DNA from 3 places in the Nostoc cycadae WK-1 genome. Region 2 is predicted to be linked to each of the others. Evidence: predicted binding sites of a transcription regulator. Region 2 holds the regulator's gene; each other region holds the start of a gene.
The links. Region 2 encodes HrcA, which represses chaperone genes, less so after heat shock. Its sites were predicted from a motif close to TTAGCACTCNNGANTCNNGAGTGCTAA; they were not measured.
Positions count from the first base shown of each region.

Region 1: a site for HrcA is predicted at 3,424-3,450, ahead of groES (co-chaperone GroES). Genes of this name have one in related genera too.
Region 3: a site for HrcA is predicted at 3,688-3,714, ahead of groL (chaperonin GroEL). Genes of this name have one in related genera too.

Region 1 is NZ_DF978426.1:357,944-364,153, forward strand. It holds gene NCWK1_RS11080 (DEAD/DEAH box helicase) at 1-1,202, opposite strand, end outside; gene groL (chaperonin GroEL) at 1,358-2,995, opposite strand; gene groES (co-chaperone GroES) at 3,094-3,405, opposite strand; gene NCWK1_RS11095 (response regulator transcription factor) at 4,592-5,269, shown strand; gene NCWK1_RS11100 (DUF3386 domain-containing protein) at 5,798-6,210, opposite strand, start outside.
Region 2 is NZ_DF978430.1:278,542-284,751, forward strand. It holds gene NCWK1_RS16325 (trifunctional serine/threonine-protein kinase/ATP-binding protein/sensor histidine kinase) at 1-2,498, shown strand, start outside; gene NCWK1_RS16330 (DUF2834 domain-containing protein) at 2,632-3,312, opposite strand; gene NCWK1_RS16335 (tetratricopeptide repeat protein) at 3,334-4,038, opposite strand; gene hrcA (heat-inducible transcriptional repressor HrcA) at 4,255-5,352, opposite strand; gene NCWK1_RS16345 (rhodanese-like domain-containing protein) at 5,732-6,091, opposite strand.
Region 3 is NZ_DF978449.1:36,014-42,223, forward strand. It holds gene NCWK1_RS27445 (NAD(P)H-quinone oxidoreductase subunit N) at 1-908, shown strand, start outside; gene trxA (thioredoxin) at 1,058-1,375, opposite strand; gene fabG (3-oxoacyl-[acyl-carrier-protein] reductase) at 1,575-2,339, shown strand; gene NCWK1_RS27460 (MraY family glycosyltransferase) at 2,406-3,488, opposite strand; gene groL (chaperonin GroEL) at 3,747-5,411, shown strand; gene corA (magnesium/cobalt transporter CorA) at 5,590-6,210, shown strand, end outside.

The DNA of each region.
Region 1 (6,210 bases), on a different contig from region 2:
GGATGAAATGTTTGTGCTTCGTCTATTAAAATTGCATCATACTTATCGGAATCCGAAAAGGTAGAAATTTTTTCAAAAAGTATTTCCCCTAAAATATGCTCATAATAATCAGTAGAAAAACCACCTTTAGAGGGTACTGTTTTAATTTCTGAACTAAACCAAGAATAAAAGGTTAAAACTCTTATGATTCTAGTGAAATAGTGATTATTTATATCTTGATCAAGTAAGGAATTTAGATAACCAGAAAGACTTCTATTAAAACAAAGAATTAAAATTTTTTGGTTAGGATTTATTTTTAATAATAATTTAGCATGAGATAGAAGTATTAAAGTTTTTCCTGAGCCTGCAACACCATAAATGATTCTGTGTCCTTGACCTATACTTCTAACTATACGTTCTTGGCGATAGTCTAAGGTTTTATACACATAACTTCCATTCTGGAGTTTAACCCCTTCAGCAACACTGTGAGAAGATGCTGGTACAAGTTTGATAGCAATTTCAGGAAATATAACAGCTTTGATGGTGCTAATTTGATCACAAGTAAGGTAGGGATAATAAAATTGATGAGTAAAAATTTTTTTTAATCTAGATAATAAGTTCATATTATTATGAAATGATAGTAACTCATCCCTATATATTGCTTGAAATTGTGGAAAAATTTGGTTGATATTTTTTTCTAGTGCTTGAGATTCAGTAATATTAGAAAAAACAATACTATATTCAACAGGTAAAGCTAATTTATTGATATTATCTATATCATCTTGCTTAAGAGCTGGATAATTTTGTAGTTGAAGAATGATGTGGTTTAAAAATTCTTGTTCTTGATACCAAGAGTATTGATAAATTTCAGATACTTTCTGAACTGGTTGTGAACGTTTACGTGTTTTTCTATTAGGAATATCTAAATATATGTGAGTGGGAGACTGCTGTACATTATTTTTATCTTGATTTTCTTTATAAAAACTTATAGACTTATTATCTATGTTTATATTGGCGATTTGATTAGGATAGTAACTAATAACTTGAATGATAAGTATTCCAAAATTAGGAGAAAGAATAAGGAAATCGATATTTTTACCATAAATAATTTGTTTATGCCAAACATGAAAATCATCTGGCAGCTGATTACTAAGTAATTGAAATAAATTTATTTCACCTTGGCTATAATTTAATGAAATTGACTCTGGAAGCATTAAAGCCATAATTAAAATGCAGCAATATTGTATAGAAGTTCATGCTATTTATAGCACACTGCTTAATACAGTATTAATTCTCCTATGTGCTGCGAAATCGCTAATAAAAAAACAGCCACTCCCTTGCGGAAGCAGCTGTTTTTTATTTATGTGACTACAGAGTATTAGTAATCGAAATCGCCACCGCCCATACCAGCGCCAGCAGCAGGAGCAGCATCCTTGGGTTCTGGTTTGTCAACAACGATACATTCGGTTGTCAACACCATACCAGCAATAGAAGCAGCGTTTTGCAGTGCGGAACGAGTTACTTTAGCGGGGTCAACGATACCAGCTGCTAACATATCTACAAATTCGTTAGTAGCAGCATTGAAACCAACGTTGAATTCTTGTTCTTTAACGCGTTCAGCAATGACAGCGCCATTTTGACCTGCGTTTTCAGCAATTCTCTTCAGAGGTGCTGGTAACGCACGAGAGACAATCAAAGCACCAGTCAACTCTTCATCTTTGAGATTAGCTTTAGCCCACTCTTCTAGTTGAGGAGCGAGGTGAGCCAGAGTTGTACCACCACCAGGAACGATACCTTCTTCTACCGCTGCTTTGGTAGCGTTGATAGCGTCTTCGAGGCGCAGTTTTTTGTCTTTCATTTCGGTTTCGGTGGCTGCACCAACTTTGACTACAGCTACACCGCCAGCCAATTTAGCCAGACGTTCTTGGAGTTTTTCTTTGTCGTAGGAAGATTCGGTTTCGTCCATTTGACGACGAATTTGTTCGATGCGAGCTTTAACGCCAGCTTCGTTACCTTCAGCAACAATTGTGGTGTTGTCTTTGGTGATGGTGATGCGGCGAGCTTTACCTAAACCATCAAGCTTGGTGTTTTCTAGCTTCAGACCAGCATCTTCGGTGACGAGTTGACCACCAGTGAGGATAGCGATGTCTTCTAGCATAGCTTTGCGGCGATCGCCAAATCCAGGAGCTTTCACAGCAGCTACGTTTAGCACACCACGCAGGCGGTTAACAACCAAGGTTGCCAAAGCTTCTTTTTCAATATCTTCAGCAATAATTACCAAGGGTTTGCCTTGACGGGCAACTTGCTCAAGAACAGGTACTAAATCTTGTACTAAAGCGATTTTCTTATCGGTTAGCAGTAAATAAGGATCATCAAATACTGCTTCCATCCGTTCAGGATCGGTGGCGAAGTAAGGAGAGATGTAGCCTTTGTCAAAGCGCATCCCTTCAGTGATTTCCAATTCGGTGGTCATGGATTTCCCTTCTTCTAGGGAAATTACGCCTTCTTTACCCACCTTGTCCATTGCTTGAGCAATCATCTGACCGACTTCATCGTCGTTACCGGCAGAGATAGAACCAACTTGAGCAATAGCTTTGGAATCTTCTACAGGACGAGCGTGTTCGGCAATTTTTTCTACCAAAAATATGGTGGCTTTATCGATACCGCGCTTCAACAGGATGGCGTTAGCGCCTGCTGCTACGTTCCGTAAACCTTCTTTCACAATTGCATGAGCCAACACGGTAGCGGTTGTAGTACCATCACCCGCAGCGTCATTGGTTTTAGAAGCAGCTTGACGAATCAAAGAAACGCCAGTGTTTTCAACGTGGTCTTCTAATTCAATTTCTTTAGCGATGGTCACACCGTCGTTCACGATTTGCGGTGCGCCGAATTTCTTCTCTAGAACTACGTTGCGACCTTTAGGGCCGAGGGTTACAGCTACAGCCTCAGCTAAAATGTCCATGCCTCGCTCTAGAGCGCGACGTGCGTTTTCGTTGTAAATAATGCGCTTTGCCATAGTTGTTAATCTTCCTGTGTCATTTGATGTGTGTCACTTGTCATTTGTCATTTGTCATTTGTCTAGGGACGATTGACTGTTGACCATTGACTTTTTGACTAACTAACTACTGCTAGAATGTCTTTTTCAGAAAGCAGTACGTATTCATCGGTGCCGAGTTTCACGTCTGTGCCAGCGTACTTGGAGTACAGCACTTTATCGCCAACTTTGACTTCCAACTCTTGACGACTACCGTCATCGTTACGCTTGCCAGGGCCAAGAGCAACAACTTCCCCTACTTGGGGCTTTTCTTTGGCGGTGTCAGGCAAATATAGACCACCAGCGGTCTTTTCTTCCGATGCGCTTACTTTTACGAAAACGCGATCGCCCAAAGGTTTAACTGTAGATACGCTTAAAGATACAGCTGCCATAAAATTTTTTCTCCAGAGTTAGCACTCTCAACTCCTGAGTGCTAATTTACCGAAGTAAAGCCTGCAATGGCAACATTTTCTGATGTACGGGTTCCCGAACTGTTGGAAGAAGGCAGAGGAGCAAGGGAGCGGAGGGGATAAAAATTTCTCTTTGCTTTACTGCAAAGTACTCCCCATCTCCTCTACACCTCTACACCCCTGCCCCTCTGCTCATTTCCCCACTCCCCACCTTCAGTAATCGGAAGTTCACTTAAGTATAAGTACCTAATTAAGTTTAATTTTCTGATTTTCATCAGTAAGTTACGAATATTTTTATATGGTCAACTTTATTTGCAAAGCTTGGAAATTGTTATAGAACAGTAAACAGGGATCTGAATCATGAGTAACAATACCAAGATTCAAAAAACCATCACATCGACACAGCCATTAAACATGTAGACAACAAGAAAACCTTAAGTAATTGTGTAAAAATTTTAGGAATTGCCAAAAATCAGCGACATATTTTTATGTATGCTGACCACATTGTTGCTAACTACGGTTAACAGCAAGTTAGTGGGTAGTTCTGGGAAGGCCTCCATTAGCTACTTCAAGAACTAAAACTTGATTAAAAGCTATGAAAGTTTACCCTTCTGTATCTTGACAATTCAAGACAATTGCTTGCCACTTTGTTGTTCTAGACAGATAATGGTTGTCTGCTCGGATGGTGGTGTCTGGTATCGCCAAGCAAATTTGCAAGTTATTGAGAGGATCATCCAAACATACTTGATCGGCATCATGGTGGTAGAAGAATTTGCATTTTTAACCCATCTTTGCCGGAAATTCCCCTACTTGCTTGTTAACATCTGATAAGGCTTCACATCCGCAGGATATAGTAAAGCAGTACGCTGATGAAAGTGCGAGTTGTTATAAAGCTAGGGTCATCTGAAGCCAATACTTACTAGTGAATGGCAGACGATTATTATTTAATCAGTGTTTTTTCACCCGCCACTTTCAAAGCGATATATAATAGCGCATTATAATTACTACTGCTCTACGTATCCTTACCGGACTTTTGCCGATGAGCTAGTGGTCTTAAATAAGGTGATAACCGCTTTTGAGACTTCGAGGAAGCAAAGGCAAGTTAAGTGGGAAAAAAGACAACATCTCGATAAATCCACCATATTAAGGATAACCATTCAAGACCTTGATGGACCGAAGCGCGACAAGTGCCACTGCTATGAAAGAGCCCAGCATGAAAGATCACAAACGCCTTCTACTAATTGATGACGACCCTAACCTCATCTTGCTGGTGAAGGATTACTTGGAATTTAGAGGATATGAAGTCGTCACTGCGGAAAATGGACGTGAGGCTCTAGAAATTCTAGAGCATGACGTTCCAGATATGATCATCTGTGACGTAATGATGCCGGAAATGGACGGTTACACTTTTGTAGAACAAGTCCGGCAAAATGAACGCACTAGTTGGATTCCCGTGCTGTTTTTGTCAGCCAAAGGGCAAAGTGCAGACCGAGTGAAAGGTTTAAATAAAGGTGCTGATGTCTATATGGTCAAGCCTTTTGAACCAGAAGAACTCGTTGCACAAGTAGAATCTTCGCTGAAACAAACTATCCGTTGGAAGGAACACCAAGCCAAAGGCGGAGAAAACGGTTCCCGTATTCAGGTTCCCTTTGATGTGCAGTTAACTCCCACCGAACTGAAAGTAGTCCAGTTTGTAGCTAGGGGTTTAGCGAACAGAGAAATTGCTGAAGAATTAAATGTTAGTCAGCGTACCGTTGAAAGCCATGTGTCCAATATGTTGGGCAAAACCAATCTCCACAACCGCACTGAATTAGCGCGGTGGGCGATTGAAAATCAAATGGCTTAAAAGGCTTTCAGCATTCAGCCGTCAGCTTTTGACTGTTTCACTGGCCGCTGATAGCTGAAAGCTTGCTTACATCTAACGAGAAAAATATCTCCTGAGAGTAAATTGAGGTAGATAAAATGCTTCCCGTTGGCAAAACTGCTTTTAGCCAGTGAGAAAAGAAAGCAGCTAAATTCTGATCAAATGCGCCAATCTCAGCAGCAGCGCACCCCATTGAAAAATCCAGTCATCCCAGGACAAGTGACTTCAGCAATTATTACTGCCTAATAGTTATTGAATGCACGGGACAAATGACATGATTGCATCTACCCTCCTTGGGGTATCTCATGATTTTTATCCTGTGCTGTGGAAGATAGTTCTTTGTGACGCGCATTAGTGCTAAGACATAACAAGAGCGCGAAAATGGTGAATCCTGCAAGTAATTCACTGCATCACTCTACCCAAATATTAAAAGCGATCGCCCTAACATCACCAGTGCGATCGCTTTTAGTTTAATCAACTTCTCCAGGTGGGAGGGGGACAGAAACTTTTTTAAGCAGCAGGTTCCAACAACTGAATATTCGAGAAAATAAATTCTTGAATATTTAGATGTCCGTTGGTTTCTGTGCGAATTTCCCGACGGTTGAGAATGAAGTATTTGCCTACTTTTTCATATTCATCGGTGAATTCGCTTCTACCACCCTTTTGTTCGCCAGTTTTGGGGTCATGGTAAACAGAATCGTAGGTGTGAGACAAGTAACCTTCGCCAGTTTGGTGGCTGCTGAAGGTGTTGATAGTGACGAAAATGCCATGAATTTGACGGTGAACCAGACAAACTTCGTTATTGCGGACTTTATATTTATCGCCAGAACCTTTACCACCAACTAAAATCTCCACTGCATCAGTTAAGTCAGTGTCACCATAGCTAAAGGTGTTTTCGCTGTGGGTATCTTCAAAGCTGCGAC
Region 2 (6,210 bases):
TGTCTGGAAAAGCCCTGGAAGAAACAGAATTTCTCCAGCAGCTACAATCCGTCAATGATGGATATGGATTGTATATTTTCCATTTATATAAATTAATGCTTTGTTTCTTGTTTGGAGAAATTGAGCCAGCGAAAAATCATGCTATTGAAGTCAGGCGCTATTTTATGGCTGGTGCGGGATTAGTCAGCGAACCAGTATTTTATCTTTATGATTCTCTGCTGACTTTGGCACAATTGAATCCAGAGTTAGATGTAACATCAGCAGCATTGCAGAGTGTCACAGAAAACCAAACCAAGTTACAGCAATGGGCGCATCATGCACATATCAATTACCAGCATAAGGTGGATTTGGTAGAGGCAGAAAAATATCGGGTATTAGGCAAGAATTATGAAGCAGAGGAATATTACGATCGCGCTATTTCTCTTGCTAAAGTCAACGGCTACATCCAAGAAGAAGCCTTAGCTAACGAACTGGCAGCTAAATTATACCTGGGCTGGGGTAAAACCAAAGTTGCCGCAGGCTATATGCAAGAAGCTTACTATTGTTACGCCAAATGGGGTGCAAAAGCCAAAGTTGCCGATTTAGAAAAACGCTATCCCCAACTACTTGCCCCCATATTACAGCAAACCCGTTCGACCCTCTCAATTAACGAAACCATCATCCCCTTGGGGACTGTCACCTCCACCAGTGGAGCCACTTCTAACAGCAGTGTCTCAAATACCCTAGATTTAAAAGCGATTCTCAAAGCTTCCCATACGATCTCCAGTGAAATCGAACTGGAAAAATTGCTGGCATCTTTACTGAAAATCGTCATCGAAAATGCGGGGGCTGATAAATGTGTATTAATGCTGTTACGAGACGATCACCTATTAATTAAAGGCTCAATTACTCAGGGAACACAGCCAGTTGTGTTGCAGAGAACTCCTGTTGAAGATAGTCAAGATATTCCCCACAAACTAATTTACAAAGTCAAGCACAGCAATCAAACTGTTGTCCTGGTAAATGCGACAGCAGATCCGCTTTTAGCCAACGATCCGTATATTGTGCGTCAACAGCCTAAAAGTATCTTGTGCAGTCCAATATTGCATCAAGGCAAATTGATGGGCATTTTGTACCTGGAAAATAGTTTAGTTACGGGGGCGTTCACGAGCGATCGAGTGGAACTCCTCAATCTACTTTGCGCTCAAGCCGCAATTTCCCTAGAAAATGCGCGACTTTATGAAAATTCTCAGAACTATGCTCAACAATTGACACAATCTCTCACACAATTGCAGGCTAATGAAATCCGCTTTCAAAATTTAGCAAATAATATTCCGGGTATGGTGTACCAATTCCATCTGGCAGCGGATGGTTCCACCTCTACACCTTACGTTAGTTCTGGCTGTTGGGACTTGTATGAGTTAGATCCAGAGTTGGTGATGGCAGGGATACATAATCTTTCTACAATGCACCATCCTGACGATAATGCAGCAATGATAGAAGCCCTCACCTACTCTGCACAAAATCTCACATCTTTTGAACAAGAATGTCGCCTTGTCCTGCCTTCGGGAAGGGTGAAATGGGTGCAATTTGCTTCAAGGCCAACGCGACAAGCTGATGGGGTAACTGTATGGGATGGGGTAGTGATTGATATTAGCGATCGCAAACAAGCAGAACTTGCCTTGCAACAAGCGCAATTACAAATAATTCAAAGTGAGAAAATGTCTGCTTTGGGTAACTTAGTTGCTGGTGTTGCTCACGAAATGAATAATCCTTTGGGTTTTATTGCTGCCAGTCTTAAACAAGCTAAACCCACCTTTAATGATATTGTGGAACACTTAAAACTCTACCAAGAAACTTGCTCTGACCAAAGTGAAGAAATTCTAGACCATGCCGAAGAAATTGACTTGGAATATAGCTTAGAAGACTTGCCCAAAATGCTTGATTCCATGACTTTGGCGTGTGACAGGCTCAAAAATATCAGCACTAGTTTACGTACTTTCTCTCGTGGCGATAAAGATTACAAAGTGCCGTTTAACATTCATGAAGGCATTGATAGCACTATTCTTATTCTCAAACATCGTCTCAAAGCTAACGAACAACGTCCGGCAATTGAAATCGTGAATCACTACGGTAATTTACCACAAATAGAGTGTTTTCCTGGGCAATTAAACCAGGTATTTATGAATATTCTTGCTAATGCTATTGACGCATTAGAAGAATCGAACCTTGGACGAAATTTTGAAGAAATCAAAGCTCAACCCAACAGAATTAGCATTACAACTTCACTGGAAAATAATCTAGTTAAAATCGCCATTGCTGATAATGGCAAGGGTATGAATGAATCGATTAAACAGAGAATATTTGACAATTTATTTACTACGAAAGCTGTAGAAAAAGGAACGGGATTAGGATTGGCGATCGCCCGTCAAATCGTCGAAGAAACTCACAGCGGAAAATTGAGTTGTAACTCTGTTATCAATGAAGGTACTGAATTTTTAATTGAAATTCCAGTGTAAGCAGCTACACTAACAAAACCTGCCTCCTGTCGCTTAAAAACCTTGATTTTGAGCGACAGAAGGCAGGCGGACTTACAATTCTCAATTTACCTGTTTTTGGGCTTAACCGAAAAGTATTGGGTCGGGGATAGGATTATGAATTAACTATCACTTGTTGCTTTGCTATATCTGTTGCATTATCTTCTGTTAATGCTGGACGTACACACAAATAAATCAAGGGGCCAAGTAAAGGTACTAAACTGATTAACCAAAATAGTTGATTATTTTTCCAGCCTCGACGCGCCATATCATCACCTAATAACACCGGAAATAATATGCACAGTAGGCAAAAATCTAAACTCATCACATGGATAAAGCGGTTAGTTTGCCACTGTTGGATAAAATCTTGCCAGTTGCCACCTTGTACTCCATAAGCAACTAGTATGCTGGCAATTACTGTGAGGATAATACCAGTCACACGCGAATCTAGCAGTTTAATGAAAATATTTTTTTTGCCAACAAACTCTTGATTTGGTTCTCGAAGAAATAAATAAGGCAATAATGCAAACGCACCGACACCAAAAGATGCAGTAGCAAATGGCCAAGCTGGGATTTTTTGACTTCTACCGTCAGTAAATGCTAATGCACTGTAGGCGAGAGGCCAAACCCCCATGAGATTAAATAACGAAATAATTAAAGGATTAATCCCTTGCCATTGTCCAATCGACAGTTTCTTGATTAACTCAAATGTATCTGGTTGATCGGGTGGCGCTAAGAAAAACGCATAAATAATCAACCCAATCCACAGAGAAAACAGAGCTACCTTCCTCAACATAAACTTAAAAATAACTTTATTTTAACGTTTTATGGTTTTTAATAGCTTCTCGGCCTTACTTATAACCTGTTTACGCTTGTAGTGGTAGTAAGAAGATTCTTTAACTTTAACAATAATAGTTTCTAAATAATTACGTGCAGTCTCCACATCACCCTGTCGATAGAGAATCTTAGCCAATGTTATATAAGCTTGTGGATGACTCCAATGTTGGATGTGATTTTCCAAATGTTGTTTAGCTGCTGCAAATTCTTGTAAAGCAAACAGTGTTTCGCCATAAATTAAAGAAGCGTCACCATATTGATAATCTGGGTCTATTTTTAATATAGTTTGTAAATACTGTTGAGCAGAGGCAAGTTCTTGATTTTCAATATCAATAACTGCTGCATTCCAAAGGGTTTGCAGATTATCATCTGTGTTTTTTAAATCTTGTTTAGAGGTTGTTTCTGCTTGATAAAATCTTCCGAAATCGCCAATGTTAACTTTGCTTATACTTCTTGCTTGTGCTGCTGTCCAAAGTTTTTGGTTACTTTTCCAGTAACTCAAATAATTAGGAAGTGGGATATTTCTTCGTGATATCCAGCGCGTGAAAAAGTAAGCGATCGCACCCGGAAAGTTAACCAGAATCAAAATCCACAGCCATAATCGCTGCTTCGGTTCGTTGCGAATACAGTCATAAAGCATGAACAACCAAAATCCGGTCATTAACAATCCCACAATTTTGATCATTGACTGAATCCCCTAGCCGAGCTTAATGTTTAATTCTTCCTCAGAAAATGCGTTTCACTTGAGAAATGAGTTTAACTGCGTTTTTGGGATAATACTCTGTAATTTATGTAAAGTAGAAACGTATGAGGAAGTAAATTCCATTAAAACCTAGATGAAGCTAAATCATCAAGGGTAATTAAATATACAAATTCAGTCAGTGGGATTGCTAAAAATCCGTTAGCTAAAAGCTTCTGAGAGGTAATCGGCGGCGGCGGCTACTACTGCGATCGCACTTTCGTAATCTAGGCGGGTTGGCCCTAAAACTCCCACGCTACCTATAGGTACAGAACCTCGGCGGTAGGTAGAAGAAATTAAACTACAAGTACGTATCGGCTCTAGTGGATTTTCTGCTCCAATTCGCACTGTTACTCTAGATTTACTAGTGTCTTCTATTTCTGCTTCATCACAAATTAATTGCCATAGTTTATCTTGTTCTTCTTCTAACAATTGCATAATCGTTTTGACTTGCTGCAATTGGGAAAATTCTGGTTGACGCAGAACTTCTGCTACACCCCGCACCATAATTTGTGTCGTATTTGGTGCTTGAGTGCGACGACTTAATTCCGCAATCGCACTTTTCAAAAATTCTCCATAACGTTGAAATTCTTGATCTAATTGGCTCCAATCTAGGTTAGCTATTTCTAGTAAACTCCGCCCTCGTAAGTGGCTATTTAAGAAGTTAGAAACAATCTGCAACCCACGATCAATTACTTCAGAATCAAGTTGAGCATCTTCTTTTACAGGCGGCAAATCCATTACTTTAGAATGAGTTTCATAGCCATCTGTGACTAAAATCAGCATAATTCTACCAGCTTCAATTTGCAGCAATTGCAAATGCCTGACTAAGGCTGTTGAAGTTTGTGGCATAGTAATTAAGCTAATACAACCACTCAATGTGGCTAAAATCTGCGCGGCTCCGTGGATCAAGGCTTCTAAACTCCAATCTTCCCATTGCAGCCGTTGTTGGAGTGACAATTCTACTTCTTTAGCTAAAGTTTCTGTTCGTGTAGTGTCTCGTAGAGAAGGTGCAATTAACTGGTCAACATAGATGCGGTAGCCTGAGTCAGAAGGGATTCTTCCGGCTGAGGTGTGTGGTTGATAAAGTAGCCCAGATTTTTCTAATGCACTCATCACATTCCGAATGGTGGCCGAGCTTACACCTAGGTCATACTCTTCAACTAAAACCTTTGATCCAACAGGTTCTGCTGTAGCAATGTAGTGACGTACTGTTGCCCAAAGTATGTGCTGTTGTCGATTTGTCAACTGGACTTCCATAAGGTATTTATGACTGAAAGCAAATTTAAGAAAAATTGGAAAAATTTTTTAGCTAATGCAAAAAAGACTAAATATTAATTAATTAAGATAGCAAAATGTTTATTTCTATTATAGTTACTTATAGCAACATTCTTAGATTGCTAATTCTGAACTAATAAATATTCCTAGCAAAAGTTATTTAACGATTTAAAGTTTTTTAATTGTTAAGTATCTTCCCACAAATTGCTCAAATAAGCTGTATTGTTAGATACTTATTTTTCTCACCCTTTAAGATAAATGTCGTCAGGGTAAATGCTGATTGTGGGAAGTAGTGAGTAGGGTGTAAGGGTTTGAGGGTGCAGGGGTTTAAGGGGAATAACTAATGACTAATGACCATTGACTAATATTGCGGAATTGTTGGGTCTACTAGTTGGGAATAGGCAGCAATACCACCAGAAATATTTTTTACATTGGTAAACCCTTGAGCCACTAACCACTGACACATCTGAGCAGAACGAACGCCATGATGGCAAAGTACCAGAGTTTCAGCTTCTGGATTCAACATTGCGAAGATTTGTTCGTTCCAGTTAGCGAATTCACTCAACGGGAAGTTAACAAAACCTGGAAGACTAGCGATCGCTAATTCTTGGGGTTCACGCACATCTACTAACTGAATATTTGCATCACCAGCAGCTAAACTTTCTGCTAATTCCTCAACACTAATCTGAGTCATGGGTTGACCAAAGGATTTATCTGTCATGAAGTTTTTGTAAACGATCCTATACATTTATGTTGACAGAAAACCTAACCCTTAGCATGAGCATTGATTCTTAATAACGAACTATAGCTACGTGTCATAGATTTCTATTTGAGGCTGTC
Region 3 (6,210 bases), on a different contig from region 2:
TCGTTTTCATCATTGCAGGTATTGGCTTCAAAATTTCCGCTGCACCCTTTCACCAGTGGACACCAGACGTTTATGAAGGCGCTCCAACTCCAGTTATTGCCTTTTTATCTGTTGGTTCCAAAGCCGCTGGGTTTGCTTTAGCCATCCGCCTACTAACTACCGTCTTCCCAATGGTGGCTGACGAATGGAGATTTGTGTTTACAGCCCTCGCCATTCTCAGCATGATCTTGGGTAATGTGGTGGCTCTCGCACAAACTAGCATGAAACGGATGCTGGCTTATTCATCCATTGCTCAAGCTGGGTTTGTGATGATTGGCTTGATTGCTGGTACAGAGGCGGGATACGCCAGTATGGTATTTTATCTGCTGGTTTATTTGTTTATGAACCTGTGCGGTTTCACCTGCGTGATTCTCTTCTCCCTACGCACCGGAACCGACCAAATTAACGAGTACTCAGGTTTATATCAAAAAGACCCACTGTTGACATTAGGCTTGAGTATTGCCTTGCTCTCACTAGGCGGTATTCCACCACTAGCGGGATTTTTTGGCAAAATCTACTTGTTCTGGGCTGGTTGGCAAGCTGGTCTTTATGGCTTAGTTTTGCTAGGTTTGGTAACTAGTGTTGTCTCCATCTATTACTACATTCGTGTAGTCAAAATGATGGTAGTTAAAGAACCCCAAGAAATGTCCGACGTAGTGAAAAACTATCCCGAAGTACGTTGGGATTTGCCTGGATTAAGACCTTTACAAGTAGGGTTAGTAGTTAGCTTAATTGCGACTACCATAGCCGGGATTTTGTCAAATCCACTGTTCACCTTAGCGAACAATTCCATTTCTCACACGCAAATCTTACAAGCAACAATTACTAAAGTGAGTACAGTTCCTCTAGAAGAACCAGAAAAGCTGTAGCTTACTTTATACCTGTATTTATGGCTAATAGCTAATCATTGATGATGAAAAGCTATTAGCCATTTTTATTTGATAAAAACTCTACAATTAATCTGTAGCAATAGGCCAGATGCTTAAGCAAAAAAATGGCACTCTGTCACCTACTATATCTAAATTAAATTTTGGAGATGCTGCACTAACTGGGGTGCCTGTAACACTCCTTCAATTTTATCTACAGGCTTACCCTCTTTAAATAACATGAGTGTTGGCAAGGCTTCAATACGATATTGACTAGCCAATTCGGTGTATTTTTCTGTGTCAATTTTAACAATGCGTAGACGGTCTTTTAATTGAGCATTTACTTGATCTAAAATCGGCCCCATCATTTTGCAAGGGCCACACCATTCAGCGTAAAAATCTACTAATACAGGTACATCAGAACCAGAAAGCATTTCTTCAAAACTGTTGAAATGTTTTTTAGTGGCCATACGACACACACCGAATTTTTATGGATTGCTTTTAATCTTAATGCGTGCTTTCAAGAATAGCTGTAACATTATTTTATTTTTATAGTCAATGGTCAATAGTTTGCTCTTCGCGCCACAAATATTGTCCTTGAGTGAATTAACAAGCACAAATAGCCATAAGATTATTAGCGCGGTAATTCAAAAGCTTAAGGAATAATTTATGGAAGTTTTGCCAGAAAACTTGCAAAGTCTTAAAGGAAAAGTAGCAATTGTTACTGGTGGTTCGCGGGGCATTGGAAAGGCGATCGCACTCGAATTAGCAAAATATGGAGCTAGTGTAGCGGTTAATTATGCTAGTTCCAGTACAGCAGCAGATGAGGTAGTTACCGATATTACTGCTGTTGGTGGACAGGCGATCGCATTGCAAGCTGATGTTTCGCAAGCAGATCAAGTAGAGGCACTAATCAACGCCACCACAGAAAAATTTGGTCGAGTTGATATCTTAGTTAACAATGCCGGAATTACCCGCGACACATTACTTTTGCGGATGAAGCCAGAAGAATGGCAAGCTGTAATTGACCTGAATCTGACTGGCGTTTTCTTATGTACCCGCGCCGTCAGTAAAATCATGCTCAAGCAACGTTTCGGGCGAATTATTAACATTGCCTCTGTTGCAGGACAAATGGGCAACCCTGGCCAAGCAAATTACAGTGCTGCCAAAGCAGGAGTCATTGGTTTTACTAAAACCGTTGCTAAAGAACTCGCTACTCGCGGGATCACAGTGAATGCAGTCGCCCCTGGTTTTATTACCACCGATATGACCAGCAATCTCAGCAACACCGAAGAAATTTTAAAATTTATCCCTCTTGGTCGCTATGGGCAACCAGAAGAGGTAGCTGGGATGGTGCGCTTCCTTGCTGCCGATGCCGCCGCCAATTACATTACAGGGCAAGTTTTCAATGTCGATGGTGGTATGGTGATGTAATGACGCGACGCTTCTGCGTCGCTAACGCTGCGCTATCGCGGACTCGCTAACGCTGCGCTAACGGAATTACGAATTATTTAAGATTCTTTGGCAAACTGTAAAGCCTAACAAAATAATGATGCTCACACTGGTAGCAACTATGACAGACAAAGGCATATTTCGGATGTGCATTGCCAGCAAGTTGCCAATTAAGGTAATTGTCCAAAGAGTAAATGCAGCGTGACTTTGCGAGAACCCCCAAGCTAATAAACGGTGGTGTAGGTGATCCTTGCCAGGAGTACTGAGGGGGTTTTTTCCTGCTAATAGTCGCCGTAAAAACACTTGGGTAGTGTCTAAGACTGGTAATAACAAAAATAAAACTGTCGGTACTAAGGAAAAGACTGTAGTTACCTGCAAGTCACCTAAAATACTGGTCGCAGCTAAAACATAGCCAAAAAAGTATGCTCCCGCGTCACCCATAATGATGCGCGAGGGGTGGAAGTTGTGGCGTAAAAAACCTAAAGCTCCACCTCCTAAAGCTGCCAAAACTAAGGTTGCTGCCGCTTTGTTAGGAAATTGGGCGGAAACTGCCAACAAACTCATAGCGGTAATAAAACTGATCCCGCCAGCCAATCCATCCATTCCATCCATCAAATTGATGGCATTGGTAATCCCAACAACCCAGAGTACTGTAATCAACATTGATAACAGTGAGTCTATGGGCGTGCCGAACACAACTTTGATGCTGATGCCATTGGCTACCAGCAACAAGGCTGTGATGATCTGTGTCCACAAGCGCACAGAAGGGGGTAAACCGAACTGATCATCAATAAAGCCGACTAAAACTAGGATTGAGCCTCCTAGTAGCACAGTTAAAACCTGCGCCAAAACACTTTGTAATTCAATCGGTCGTAACAGACTTGCAAGAACTAACGCGGCAATTACTCCTGCATAAATAGCCAAACCCCCAGCATTCGGTAAAGGTTCCCGATTTAGCCGTCGCGCATTTGGTTGGTCAGCCCAACCAACCCGCAGGGCAAACTTGCGTACTGTGGGTATTAAGCGCCATGTCACTAGCCAAGCAAAAAGAAACGTAAATACTACTGCCAACCAGCCGATGCCGCTTGGGTCGGCAATACCCAGAGACTTAAGGGAGTTGTATAGATTCATCTCCCAATTCAACCATTACTGCCTGTATCCTACATGAGCATCAAATGTATATTAATCAATTTTTTAATAAAAGGTACTGGAAAACTATGAAGTTAAAAGGTAAAAGTAAAAAGCTTATTTTGCCTTTTTGCTTTTTACTTCTTCAGTACCCAGTACCAATCCTGATCAATTCCATTTATAATCTGACCAGCTTGGGTTATTAGCACTCTGAGTCTGTGAGTGCTAAATTGTCTAATGGAAGCGCTAGAGAAGTGAAACATGGCTAAAATTATTTCCTTTGATGAAGAATCACGGCGGGCGCTAGAACGAGGTGTCAACGCCCTAGCCGATGCAGTGAAAATTACTTTGGGGCCAAAGGGTCGTAACGTCCTGTTAGAAAAGAAATATGGTGCGCCCCAAATTGTCAATGATGGAATCACGGTCGCTAAAGAAATTGAATTAGAAGACCCTTTAGAAAATACTGGTGCGAGACTGATTCAAGAAGTAGCATCTAAAACTAAGGATATTGCTGGGGATGGTACCACTACCGCCACAGTTTTAGCACAGGCATTAATTAAAGAAGGTCTGAAAAACGTTGCGGCTGGTACTAACCCCATCAACTTAAAGCGCGGGATTGACAAAACTATCGAAGCGCTAGTAGCAGAAATTGCCAGAGTGGCTAAACCAGTAGAAGGCGATGCGATCGCACAAGTAGCCACAGTATCTGCGGGTAACGATGAAGAAGTCGGCAGGATGCTGGCAGAAGCAATGGAAAAAGTCACCAAAGATGGTGTCATTACCGTTGAAGAATCCAAATCCCTGACCACTGAACTCGAAGTAGTAGAAGGGATGCAAATCGATAGAGGTTATATCTCTCCGTACTTCATTACTAACAACGAACGGCAGATCGTTGAATTTGAAAATGCGCGTATCCTGATTACCGATAAGAAAATCAACAGCATTCAAGAATTAGTTCCCGTACTCGAAAAAGTTGCCCGTTTGGGTCAACCACTATTGATTGTTGCGGAAGACGTAGAAGGAGATGCCTTAGCAACTTTAGTAGTCAACAAAGCACGGGGTGTTTTGACTGTGGCTGCTATCAAAGCGCCTGGATTTGGCGATCGCCGCAAAGCTATATTGCAAGATATTGCCATCCTCACCGACGGTCAGTTAATTTCTGAAGAAATTGGTCTGAGTTTAGATACTGCTTCTTTAGAAACTTTGGGAACTGCCCGCAAAATCACCATCGACAAAGAAAACACCACAATTGTCGCTGGTAGCACCACTAAGCCAGAAATTCAAAAGCGGATTGGTCAAATTCGCAAGCAGTTAGAAGAAACTGATTCGGAATACGACAAAGAAAAACTGCAAGAACGCATTGCTAAATTAGCTGGCGGTGTTGCAGTAATTAAAGTTGGTGCAGCCACCGAAACCGAACTCAAAGACCGCAAACTGCGGATTGAAGACGCACTAAACGCCACTAAAGCAGCCGTAGAAGAAGGAATTGTTCCTGGTGGTGGTACAACCTTAATTCACTTGTCTACCAAAATAGACGAAGTTAAGCACAGCCTCAATGAAGAAGAAAAAATTGGGGCAGATATTATCAAACGCGCTTTAGAAGCACCCTTGCGCCAAATTGCTGAAAATGCTGGCGATGAAGGTTCTGTAATTGTTTCTAAAGTGAGAGAAACCGAGTTTAACGTTGGTTACAACGCTGCGACCGGTGAATTCCAAGACTTGATTGCAGCGGGGATCATTGACCCAGCAAAAGTCGTACGTTCTGCCCTACAAAACGCCGCTTCTATTGCGGGAATGGTTTTGACCACTGAAGCGATCGTTGTCGAAAAACCAGAGAAGAAAGCTGCTGCACCTGATATGGGTGGTATGGGCGGCATGGGTGGTATGGGCGGTATGGGTGGTATGGGCGGTATGGGTATGATGTAAGCTCTACCTTCCCAGATAAATAATATCTTTATCTTTTTTCACAGTTTGCCTTGCCAAGGCAAGCTGTTTTTTTATACACTGACTGATTTATTAGCAATCCAGCTATACAATTTGGGCTAATGCCAATTAATAGTAGTTGACCAATGACTGATCACCAATGAAAATTGACAATTAACAAATGATTAGTAAAATTCGCCGTCTCACCAAAAAAGTACGTAAGCCAAACTTCCCGGATTTTTATCATCAACCAGGAACCATACCGGGAACTCTGATTATTGATGAAGATGCCGAAGCGCCCACAATTGTTTTGTTTGATTACAATCAAACAAACTTTATCCGTAAACAAATAGCAACTCCAGAAGAGTGTCTGAATTACTTGGATACAGAATCTGTTTCTTGGGTCGATGTCCAAGGTCTAGGTAATCAAGATATATTACAGCGATTAGGTAAAGTCTTTGAGTTACATCCTCTAGTTTTAGAAGATGTAGTCAATATGGGAGAACGCCCTAAAATCGAAGATTATGAAGACCAATTACTAATTATTGCTCGCATGGTAGTTCCGAAAGAAACAACCTGTGGATTTTATAGTGAACAAGTAAGTTTTGTATTAGGAAAACATTATTTGCTAACAGTGCAGGAAGAACCAGAACATGATTGTTTTGATAGTGTCAGAATGCGAATAGATAAAGGTAAAGGCATTATTCGGAAAAATGGCGCTGATTATTTAGCTTATGCTTTGTTAGATGCAATTATTGATGGTTTTTTTCCAGTTTTAGAACTTTATGGTGAACGGATTGAA